Regions from separate parts of the Streptomyces sp. NPDC088794 genome, predicted to be linked through region 1. Evidence: riboswitches for the same ligand, from Rfam matches in the RefSeq annotation. Region 1 holds a riboswitch; the other holds the start of a gene.
The links. A riboswitch is a leader RNA that binds a small molecule or an ion and turns the genes downstream of it on or off. The one in region 1 is predicted to bind cyclic di-AMP.
Positions count from the first base shown of each region.

Region 1 (5,838 bases):
TCTTCACGTGATCTACGCGGCATTAACTTGTGACAAGCAATGGACTGCCTATACGTTCACCGTTCAAGTGCGGTGCCCAGCACCACGCGTCGCACTCGTCACCGCTCTCTTCTGAAAGGCCCCCGCATGCTCTCCGGGAACGGTCGTCACCGTCGCCCCCGCCAGGCTCCGGCCCTCCTCGTCGCGGCCGGCGTGACGGGCTCCGCCATCGCCATCCCGCTTCTCGGCGCGGTGAGCGCCAGCGCTGCCGACGGCACCACCTGGGACAAGGTGGCGAACTGCGAGACCGGCGGCTCCTGGAGCCAGAACGACGGGACCGGTTTCTACGGCGGGCTCAAGCTCTCGCAGGACGACTGGGAGCAGTACGGCGGTCTCGACTACGCCTCGCGCCCCGACCTGGCCAGCCGCAACCAGCAGATAGCCGTCGCCGAGAAGATCCTGGACGACCAGGGTGTGGGCGCGTTCCACACCTGCGGGCTGACCACGGGGCTGTCGAAGGACGACGGGTCGGCCGACATCGACACCGGGATCCTGGACGACTCGTCCGACTCCTCCTCGGACTCCTCGGACGGTTCCGGCTCCACCGGCCTGTCCAACACGCCCGGTGGTACGTCCGACGACTCGTCCTCGACGGACTCGTCCACATCACCGTCGGCCTCGCCTGACTCTTCGTCCGATTCCTCGACCAACCCTGACGAATCGGACGAGTACCTCTCGCCCTCCGACTCCCCGTCCGAGCCGACCGCGAGCGGGTCACAGGGAAGCGACAGCTCGTCGACAGATCGGGCGAAGGGTGACGACTCGGACAAGTCCGAGCAGGCCGCGGGCTCTTGGAGTCTGGTCGACACCGGCGCGGTCGGCTCCGGCAGGCATCGTGGCGCCAGTGCCGACGAGAACACGGTCGCCAGTGACACCGAAGGGTCCGCGCAGGGGTCGTACACCGTCCATGGCGGTGACACTCTCGCCTCCATCGCCGACTCCCTTGGCCTGGACGGCGGGTGGCGCGCGCTCTACGCCGAGAACAAGCAGGCCATCGGTGCCGACCCGAACGACATCGCGGCCGGTCAGACCCTGAAGCTTCCTGGCGAATAGGGGCGGACAGGGGCTGAACGGGGCGAAAAGCGACGGGAGTTAACGACGGTCTTCGGACTGAATGTCCGGTTTGGTGAAAGTGTGGGATGACTCTCAGATGCCCTGATCGTCTTTGAGTTTCCGCGGAATCCGTGTCTACGGTCATCACCGTTCGTCAACACGGACCCCGAATGCCGCAACGCCGAATCCTGCCAGCGGCCGTAGGGAACAGTCGTCGCTTCACAGCGCCGTAGGCAGGAGCGGGGGACCCAGGTAAGTGCCGGGCCCGGCAGACAGTGCCGGAACCGGCTTGGGGTGAAGTCGTGCGCCGAGAGGCGCGCGGCCGGGCAACTCACACGGCCCGAACCCGACAGCTCACCTCGCAGGCGTCGGTGAGGGGATCTCCGCATGCTGTTTTCCAGCAAGGGCAAGCACCGTCGTCCGTCCAAGGCCACCCGCGTCGCCACGCTCGCCGGCGTGACCGGTGTCGCCATCGCCGCCCCGCTCATGGCGGCCGGCAACGCCTCCGCCGCCACCGCGTCCGAGTGGGACGCGGTCGCCAGCTGCGAGTCCGGCGGCAACTGGTCCATCAACACCGGCAACGGTTACTACGGCGGTCTGCAGTTCTCCGCCTCCACGTGGGCCGCCTACGGCGGTACCCAGTACGCGTCGCAGGCCAACCAGGCCAGCAAGGCGCAGCAGATCACCGTCGCCGAGAAGGTGCTGGCCTCCCAGGGCAAGGGTGCCTGGCCGGTCTGCGGCACGGGCCTGTCCGGTGCCGCGTACAACGGCGGCAGCTCGTCGAGCTCCTCCAGCTCCTCGAACTCGTCCAGCTCTTCGAGCGGTGGCACCAGCAGCCGTTCGAACGACTCGACCAGCACCTCGCGCTCCGCCGACCGTCCGGCCGCGAAGAAGACCGTCACCACCCCGACCGGCAAGAAGGTCAAGAAGGGCGACGGCGAGTACAAGGTCGTCAAGGGCGACACCCTCAGCACGATCGCCGAGAAGCACAAGGTCAAGGGCGGCTGGGAGAAGCTGTTCAAGCTGAACAAGGACATCGTCGAGGACGCGGACCTGATCTACCCGGGTCAGCAGCTGCACCTCAAGTGACAGAGACCTGGTAGCCGAACCACAGCGGCCTGACAGACGTGTCCCCCACCATGGAGGTCACGTGAGGGCCTCCCCCGTCCCCACGGGCTCCCCGCTCCGGTGCGTGTTCCCCCGTACGCACCGGGGCGGGGTTCTTTTTGCCCGTCTGCTTTGTTCCGTTCGGAAACAATTTACTCTCGGTTCTGTCCAAGGGGCGGCCCATCGGCTGGCTGTTCGTCCCGGGACGGTTAGGCTCGGTCCCGCAGAGCCATCGCGGCCCGCGTAGCCGCGTCACATTGAAGAAGGAGATGCTCGTGCCGTCCATCGACGTCGTCGTAGCCCGGGAAATCCTGGACTCCCGAGGCAACCCCACGGTCGAGGTCGAGGTCGGCCTCGACGACGGCAGCACGGGTCGTGCCGCCGTCCCCTCCGGCGCCTCCACGGGTGCCTTCGAGGCCATCGAGCTGCGTGACGGTGACCCCAACCGCTACCAGGGCAAGGGTGTCGAGAAGGCCGTCCTCGCCGTCATCGAGCAGATCGGCCCGGAGCTGGTCGGCTACGACGCCACCGAGCAGCGCCTGATCGACCAGGCGATGTTCGACCTGGACGCCACCGACAACAAGGGCTCGCTCGGCGCCAACGCCATCCTCGGCGTCTCCCTCGCCGTCGCGCACGCCGCCTCCGAGGCCTCCGACCTCCCCCTCTTCCGCTACCTGGGCGGCCCGAACGCGCACCTGCTGCCCGTTCCGATGATGAACATCCTGAACGGCGGGTCGCACGCCGACTCGAACGTCGACATCCAGGAGTTCATGATCGCCCCGATCGGCGCGGAGTCCTTCTCCGAGGCGCTGCGCTGGGGCGCCGAGGTCTACCACACCCTCAAGAAGGTCCTGAAGAGCAAGGGCCTGTCCACCGGCCTCGGCGACGAGGGCGGCTTCGCCCCGAACCTGGACTCCAACCGCGCCGCCCTCGACCTCATCCTCGAGGCCATCAAGCAGGCCGGTTACGTCCCCGGCGAGCAGATCGCGCTCGCGCTCGACGTCGCCGCGTCCGAGTTCTACAAGGACGGCAAGTACGAGTTCGAGGGCAAGTCCCGCTCGGCCGCCGAGATGACCGAGTACTACGAGGAGCTCGTGGCGGCCTACCCGCTCGTCTCCGTCGAGGACCCGCTGTACGAGGACGACTGGGCCGGCTGGAAGGTCCTCACCGACCGCCTCGGCGACAAGGTGCAGATCGTCGGCGACGACCTGTTCGTCACCAACCCGGAGCGTCTGGCCCGCGGCATCGAGGACGGCGCGGCCAACGCGCTGCTCGTCAAGGTGAACCAGATCGGCTCGCTCACCGAGACCCTGGACGCCGTCGAGCTGGCCCAGCGCAACGGCTTCAAGTGCATGATGTCCCACCGCTCCGGCGAGACCGAGGACGTCACCATCGCCGACCTCGCCGTCGCCACCAACTGCGGCCAGATCAAGACCGGCGCCCCGGCCCGCTCCGAGCGCGTCGCCAAGTACAACCAGCTGCTGCGCATCGAGGAGATCCTCGACGACGCGGCGGTGTACGCGGGCCGCTCCGCGTTCCCGCGCTTCAAGGGCTGAGCCGTACAGCCAAGGGCAAGGGCTGCGCCGTACAGGGTCAAGCCCGAGCCAGTCGTACGTACGTCCCCGTACTCGGTCCCGTACCGTGTGCGGGGACGTACGCGCGTGTGAAAGGGGAGGCGGAGACATGGCCGTCAAGGACCGGGACCGTTTCTCCACCACCACCCGGATCCGGCTGCTCGGCGAGCAGACCGCCGCGCGGGTCTACCGCTCGCAGACCAAGCGCCAGGCCCGCCGCTCCCGGCTCACCGGCCGCGCGGCCCTGCTCGCGCTCGTCGTCTGCACGCTGGTGGTGGCGCTCGCCTACCCGATAAGGCAGTACGTCTCCCAGCGCGCCGAGGTCGCCGATCTGCAACGGCAGAGGCAGCAGGCCAAGGAGCGGGTCGAGCAGCTGCGCGACCTCAAGGCGCGCTGGCAGGACGACGCGTACGCCGAGCAGCAGATCCGGCAGCGGCTGCACTACGTCATGCCCGGGGAGACCGGTTACGTCGTGATCGACCCGGACCTGACCAAGCAGTCGCGCGCCGACCTGGGGGCGGCCGACCGCCCCTGGTACTCGAACGTCTGGGACGGGGTCGACAAGTCCGACGCCTCCGACCAGTGACCTGACCAGAGAGACATTCCGCAGTGGAAACCCCTCCGCCGACCACCCCGCGCACCGAGCCCACCGACGCGGACGTGGCGGCCTTCGAGCAGCAGCTCGGCCGCCCGCCGCGCGGGCTGCGCGCCATCGCCCACCGTTGCCCGTGCGGTCAGCCCGACGTGGTGGAGACGGCCCCCCGCCTCCCCGACGGCACGCCCTTCCCGACGACGTACTACCTGACGTGCCCGCGCGCCGCCTCGGCGATCGGCACGCTGGAGGCGAACGGCGTCATGAAGGAGATGACGGCCCGTCTGGAGACGGACCCGGAACTGGCCGCCGCGTACCGCGCCGCCCACGAGGACTACATCGCCCGCCGCGACGCCATCGAGGTCCTGGAGGGCTTCCCGAGCGCGGGCGGCATGCCGGACCGGGTGAAGTGCCTGCACGTACTGGTGGGGCACTCCCTGGCCGCGGGGCCGGGCGTGAACCCGCTGGGGGACGAGGCGATCGCGATGCTGCCGGAGTGGTGGCGTAAGGGTCCGTGTGTGACCGTGCCCGGGCCGCCGACGGGCGAGGGCTGGCAGACGGAGACGAGCGAGGACGGCACGGGGTACTTCGCGTTCAAGCCCGTCGAGGAGGGTGACCGGTGACCCGCGTCGCCGCCATCGACTGCGGTACGAACTCCATCCGGCTCCTCGTCGCGGACGTGAACCCCGCGACCGGTGAACTGGTCGACCTGGACCGGCGCATGACCATCGTGCGGCTCGGCCAGGGCGTCGACCGCACCGGACGGCTCGCCCCCGAGGCACTGGAGCGCACCTTCGCGGCCTGCCGTGACTACGCGGCGATCATCAAGGAGCACGGCGCCGACCGACTGCGGTTCGTGGCGACGTCGGCCACGCGGGACGCCGCCAACCGGGACGACTTCGTGCGCGGGGTCCTCGACATCCTCGGCGTCGAGCCCGAAGTGGTCTCCGGCGACCAGGAGGCGGCGCTCTCCTTCACGGGCGCGACCGCGGAACTCGCCGGCCGCGACGACCTCGCCAAGCCCTACCTGGTCGTGGACATCGGCGGCGGCTCGACGGAGTTCGTGGTCGGCGACGACCGGGTCCGCGCGGCCCGCTCCGTGGACATCGGCTGCGTCCGCATGACCGAGCGCCACCTCGTCCACGACGGCGCGGTGACGGACCCGCCCACTCCGGATCAGATCACGGCGATGCGCGCGGACATCGAGGCCGCCCTGGACCTCGCCGAGCGGACGGTTCCCCTGCGCGAGGCCCGCACCCTGGTCGGCCTGGCGGGCTCGGTCACCACGATCTCGGCCATCGCCCAGAACCTCCCCGAGTACGACTCGCAGGCCATCCACCACTCCCGTGTCTCCTACGACCGCGTCCGCGAGATCACGGAGTCCCTGCTGACCTCCACCCACGCCGAACGCGCGACCATCCCCTCCATGCACCCGGGCCGGGTCGACGTCATCGGGGCGGGCGCCCTCGTACT
Region 1 covers NZ_JBIVKB010000004.1:547,898-553,735, forward strand. The annotation lists gene ACIP6U_RS15010 (transglycosylase family protein) at 127-1,092, shown strand; cyclic di-AMP (ydaO/yuaA leader) riboswitch at 1,262-1,475, shown strand; gene ACIP6U_RS15015 (transglycosylase family protein) at 1,480-2,181, shown strand; gene eno (phosphopyruvate hydratase) at 2,469-3,755, shown strand; gene ACIP6U_RS15025 (septum formation initiator family protein) at 3,883-4,359, shown strand; gene ACIP6U_RS15030 (DUF501 domain-containing protein) at 4,383-4,988, shown strand; gene ACIP6U_RS15035 (exopolyphosphatase) at 4,985-5,838, shown strand, end outside.

Region 2 (5,838 bases), on a different contig from region 1:
CGCATCCCGAAGTTTCCAAAGAAAACCCAAAGGTACGGCGGAGCGTAACCACGTCATGACGTCCCGTATGCGGACATTTACGCAGGCCGACGCGCCACCGACGATCAGCCCCGTGCGTTGACATGCACCGCTCCGGCTCCAGATACTGACCAGCGATTCAGTAGACGCTCGTCCGTGAGCACCGAGGAGACCGCATGACCGCCCCCCTGATGACGCTCACCTGGACCGACCACCTCACCGGCCGCCAGGGCTTCCTGGTCGTCGACCGGCTGGTTCGGGGCGTCTGCAGCGGCGGGCTGCGCATGCGCGCGGACTGCACGCTCGACGAGGTCACCGGGCTCGCCCGCGGGATGACCATGAAGGAAGCCCTGCACTACGACCCCGAGGGCCGCTACATCCCCCTGGGCGGCGCCAAGGGCGGCATCGACTGCGATCCCCAGGACCCGGGGGCGTACGACCTGCTGGTGCGCTATCTGCGTGCCATGAAGCCGTACATCGAGAACTTCTGGACCACCGGCGAGGATCTCGGTCTCACCCAGGACCTGGTGGACCGGGCGGCGACCGAGGCGGGGCTCGTCTCGTCGATCCAGGCCGTGTACCCGCTGCTGGACGACGAGGTGGCGGCCCGGCGGCGGCTCGCGGACGCGTTCGCCGTCGAGGTGGACGGCATCGGGCTCGACGAACTGGCCGGCGGCTGCGGGGTCGCCGAGTCGGCGCTGGCGGCCCTGGACCGGGCGGGCGTGCCGTACGCGGGCACGCGGGTCGCCGTGCAGGGCCTGGGCACCATGGGCGGCGCCACGGCGCGCTTCCTCGCCCGCGCGGGGCTCGCCGTCGTCGCCGTCGCCGACATCAAGGGCACGATCGCCAACCCGGCCGGCCTCGACGTCGAGGCGCTGCTGGCCGCACGGGACGCGTACGGCACCGTGGACCGCTCCGTGTTGCGCCCGGCCGACCGCGAACTGCCCGGCGACGCCTGGCTGTCCGCCGAGGCGGAGGTGCTGGTGCCGGCGGCCGTCTCGTACGCGATCGACACGGCGAACCAGGGGCGGATCAACGCCCGTTGGATCGTCGAGGCCGCCAACATGCCCGTCCTGCCGGCGGCGGAGCAGCTGCTGGCCGCGCGCGGGGTGACGGTGCTGCCCGACGTGGTCGTCAACTCCGGGACGAACGCCTGGTGGTGGTGGACCCTGTTCGGCGACATCGGTCCGGACGCCGACGAGGCGTTCGCGCACATGCGCCGCTCCATGCGCGCCCTGATCGACCTGACGCTGGCCCGCGCGGAGGACGACGGCACGACCCCGCGGGCCGCCGCCCACGCCATCGTCGCGGACCGGCTGCCGGTGATCGCCGAGCGGTTCGGCTGGTACCGCTGACCAACTCGCCGCCCGTAGGCGGTGAGTGCCGAACCGGTGCGGCGATGTCGCCCGTTGGGGCCGGGTCCGACACCGAGGAGACAACGTCCTGCGCGAACGGAATAGGGTGACCGGGTGGCGAGAGTGCGGTTGAGCGTGGCCGAGCGGCGCGAGGAGTTGCTGCGGGCCGCCATCGAGCAGATCGAGGTACGGGGCGTGGCGGCGGTGAGGATCGCCGACGTGGCCGCGGTGCTCGGCGTGAGCAACGCGCTGGTGCTCTATCACTTCTCCACGAAGGAGAAGCTGGTCGCCGCCGCGTTCACGTACGCCGCCGAGGACGATCTCGCCCATCTGCGCAAGCTGCTCGGCCGCCGGACGACGGCGCTGCGTCGACTGCGTTCGGCGGTGCGCTGGTACGCGCCGACCGGCCCGGCCAAGGGCTGGCGGCTGTGGATCGAGGGCTGGGCGGCGGCCCTGCGCGAGCCCGCGCTGCGGGAGGTCACCCGGGACCTGGACCGGCAGTGGAAGGCCGCGCTCGCCGAGGTCATCGCGGAGGGCGTCGCCGCCGGCGAGTTCCGGTGCCCCGACCCGCACGGCACGGCCCTGCGCCTGACGGCCCTGCTCGACGGGCTCGCCGTCCAGCTGACGTCGTACCCCGGCGCGGTGCCGCGCGCACGGGCGCAGGAGTGGGTGGACGAGGCGGTGGCCCGTGAACTGGGTCTCGCGCAGGAGGCGTTGACCGCTTCGGAGCGATGAAAGCCACCCGGTCACCCCATGCTTCGGGGCCGGCCATCTCCATACTCCAGCGGTGTGGGCCGCGCCGTTTCAGGTCGGCACGGCCCGCACCGCTGGCATCGTTCAGGCCACCCGGGCGATCCGCGACTTGATGTCGTCCGGGGACAGCGCGCCCTTCGCCGTGACGTGGTCGCCCGACGACTCGCCGCGCAGCCGCCGCCCGATCCACGGCACCAGGTACTCGCGCGCCCAGTGCACGTCGTCCCGCCGGACCTCCAGGGTGCCGCGGGGTGGCAGCGGGGGCCAGGCCTGGTCCGGGTCGGCCGGCACCTCGAGACCGAGCACCTGGCCCGCGCGCAGCGCCACACGCGTGTGACCCTCGGGCGAGAGGTGCAGCCGGTCGTCGTCCCAGGCCCGGCGGTCCTGGACGGTCTTCAGGGACCACAGGTCGAGCACGGGACAGCCGTACCGGTCGGCGACCGCGCGCACATGTCCGTTGTAGGTGGCGATCTTGCCGCGCAGATGCTTCAGCACGGGGACGCCTCGGGTGTCGAAGCCGGTCGTCACCAGGACGGTGCCGGCCGACTCGGTGAGCCGGGCGATCGCCAGCTCGAAACGCTCGGCGACCTCGTCGGGGTCGGTGCCGGGCCGGATGATGTCGTTGCCGCCCGCGCTGAAGGAGATCAGGTCCGGGGCGAGTTCGAGGGCCTGCGGAAGCTGGTCCGCCACGATCTGGTCGAGCAGCTTTCCGCGTACGGCGAGGTTGTTGTACGTGAAGTGGCCCTCGGGCTCCCGGTCCGCGAGCAGTACCGCGAACCGGTCGGCCCAACCGACCATCGCCCCGTCGGGGCCGGGGTCGCCGACGCCTTCGGTGAAGCTGTCCCCCACCGCAACGTACGACCCGATCACTGATCTGCTGTCACTCTTCGAATCGTCTGCCACAAGCGAACATGATTCACCTTCGAATGTGACCTACGCGACCGTAGGAAAGGGTTGACGTGCGGTGAGATAAGCCACTCCTAAAGTGTTCACCAAACCAGGAATAGCTTTCCGGCCACGGCTGTTGACGGCTGGAACGCCCTGCCGAAGGCGGCACCACGTCACACCGAAGGCCGGACCCGGGGATCGGGATCCGGCCTTCGGCAGCGTGTCAGGCAGGTGGTGCGGGAGGTGCGTCAGCCGACGGCGACGCCCTTCGTACGGAGGTACGCGACCGGGTCGACGTCGGAGCCGTAGTCGGGGGTCGTACGGATCTCGAAGTGCAGGTGCGGTCCGGTCACGTTGCCGGTCGCGCCGGAGAGGCCTATCTGCTGGCCCTCGGTCACGGTCTGGCCGGCCGAGACGGAGAGCTGCGAGAGGTGGGCGTACTGGGCGTAGTAGCCGTCGTTCAGCTTGATGACGACCTGGTTGCCGTACGCGCCGCCCCAGCCCGCGGAGACGACCGTGCCCGCGGCCACGGCCTTGAGCGAGGTGCCGGTCGGAACGACGAAGTCGACGCCGGTGTGATAGCCGCTGGACCACATGCTGCCGGCGACGCGGTAGCCGGTGCCGATGGTGGCGCCGCTGACCGGGAGGGTGTAGCCGCTGGAGCTGGTGGCGGAGTCGGCGGACTGCGTGCTCGTCGAGTTCGAGGAGGCCTGGCTGTCCGAGGAGGAACTCTTCGAGGAAGACGAGGAGGACGACGAGGAAGAGGGCGCGGACTCGGTGGTGCCGGTCGCGGCCTTCTTGCCGAGCGTGAGCTTCAGACCGGGATGAATGAGCGACGGGTCGTCGCCTACGGCCGCACGGTTGTCCGAGTAGAGCTTCTGCCAGCCGCCGGTGACGTTCTCCTCGTCGGCGATCTTCGCGAGCCAGTCGCCGGACCGCACCGAATAGGTGCGCACACCTTGGGTGTTGGCTGTGCTCTTCTTGGCCGACTTCTGTGCCGTCGACTTCTGCTGGACCGACGTCTTCTCGACATCCGGAAGCGACTGGACGGCCTTTTCCGAAACCGCCTGGGAAGCCGATTCCGAGGTGGCCGCGTGGGCGCCGGTGGCCCCCATGAGCGGGAGGGCGAGCGCGGCGCCCCCGGTGCCGGCGACGGCGATGGTGCGGGTCAGGCGCTGGGACTTGGGGCGGCGGTGCTTACCCTTCGCGGGCATGACGAATTCCTCTCCGGCGCCTGCGAGGTGAGCTGTCGGGTGCGAGCTGGAGATGCCCGGCCGTGCTTTTCGGCACGGCTTTACCCCAAGCCTCTTCCGGAGACCGGAACAGGCGGTTGTACCTGTGGGTCCCCCGCTCCTGCCGTTCACGGGTGAGTTGTGCGGACTCCGGTCGGCGGCAGGATTGGGCGTCCGTCCGGATTGGTGGCGAACGTAAGCGACCAGGACGCGAAGGAACAAGTAGAGGTTCCCTGTGAATACGTTTCTCTTGATCCCTTGTGAGAATTCACGGTCACCCTGCGTGAATTAAGGACCCGCCACCAGGCACAAACACCCTTGAAAAGCACGTGCATTACGTGGACATGCAGAACCACGCACGGTCACGGATATGACGCTCCTCACGTGACGCCACCCCAGTCCGCCTTATTCCAGAGCGAGTTGGAACGAAGGCGAACCAAGGCGCCAATTCGGACAGAAGAGTCAGATGCGACGGAGCCGGAGAACCGTCGCATCGAAGTCGCCGCGCAGTCCGGTCCGAAGTCCGTGATGCAGCAGTACGGCACCCCTGTGAACTTCGCCCGTTTCGAGGCATTCGTACGATGCTGTCGGGTCCAGCCCGCGCAGCCGCAGCGCGGGCACGGGCTCGCCGTAGCTCTGCGCCTGGAGCCAGGCGAGGACCACGGACTCGTCCCCGAGTACGTACTGGACGGCACTGAGCCCGCCCTGCGGGGCCCGCAGCCGGTAGAGGTCACCCTGCTGCACGAGGCGCCGGATCTCCTTGTACAGGGCGACCCAGTCGCCCGCCTCGGCCAGCTCCTCCTCGGTCCACCGGGTGAGGTCGCCGCCGACGCCCAGCACGCCCGCCATGGAGCTCACGAACCGGAAGCGCAGCGAGCTGACCCGGTCGTTGAGCTGGGTGTTGGGGCTGTCGGTGACCCAGGCGGCCATCACGCGCGCGGGGTGGATCTGGGTGAAGCCGTGCTGGATGGCGAGCCGGTCGAGCGGGTCGGTGTTGTCGGAGGTCCACACCTCGTCCGTGCGACTGATGATCCCGAGGTCGATCCGCCCGCCGCCGCCCGAGCAGGACTCGAAGGAGACTCCCGGGTGCGCCGCCCGCAGCCGGTCCAACAGGGCGTACAGCGCGTGCACATGGTCGATCCACAGCCGCTGCGGATACGCCTCGCCGGGCCAGCCGGCGTCGGTGAAGCAGCGGTTGAAGTCCCACTTGACGTAGTCGATCGGGGCGCTGGAGAGGATGGCGTCGAGCTTCTCCCAGAGGTACTCCTGGACGTCCGGCCGGGCCAGGTTGAGTACGAGCTGATTGCGGAACTCCGTCCGCTTTCGTCCCGGTTGGAACTGCACCCAGTCGGGGTGCGCGCGGTACAGGTCGCTGTCCGCGTTGACCATCTCGGGCTCGACCCAGATGCCGAACTGCATGCCGAGCGCGTGCACCTCGTCGGCGAGCGGCTTCAGGCCCCCGGGGAAGCGGTCGGGGTTGGGCGTCCAGTCGCCGAGTCCGGCCCGGTCGTTGACACGCTTGCCGAACCAGCCGTCGTCGACCACGAACAGCTCGACACCGATCGCCGCGGCCTGCCGGGCGAGGGCGCCCT
Region 2 covers NZ_JBIVKB010000001.1:720,992-726,829, forward strand. The annotation lists gene ACIP6U_RS03305 (Glu/Leu/Phe/Val dehydrogenase dimerization domain-containing protein) at 195-1,373, shown strand; gene ACIP6U_RS03310 (TetR/AcrR family transcriptional regulator) at 1,488-2,108, shown strand; gene ACIP6U_RS03315 (SGNH/GDSL hydrolase family protein) at 2,211-2,996, opposite strand; gene ACIP6U_RS03320 (peptidoglycan DD-metalloendopeptidase family protein) at 3,263-4,228, opposite strand; cyclic di-AMP (ydaO/yuaA leader) riboswitch at 4,233-4,402, opposite strand; gene ACIP6U_RS03325 (alpha-galactosidase) at 4,709-5,838, opposite strand, start outside.
Region 2: it holds a riboswitch for cyclic di-AMP, as region 1 does, so the genes downstream of both, ACIP6U_RS03320 (peptidoglycan DD-metalloendopeptidase family protein) here and ACIP6U_RS15015 (transglycosylase family protein) in region 1, are expected to answer to the same signal.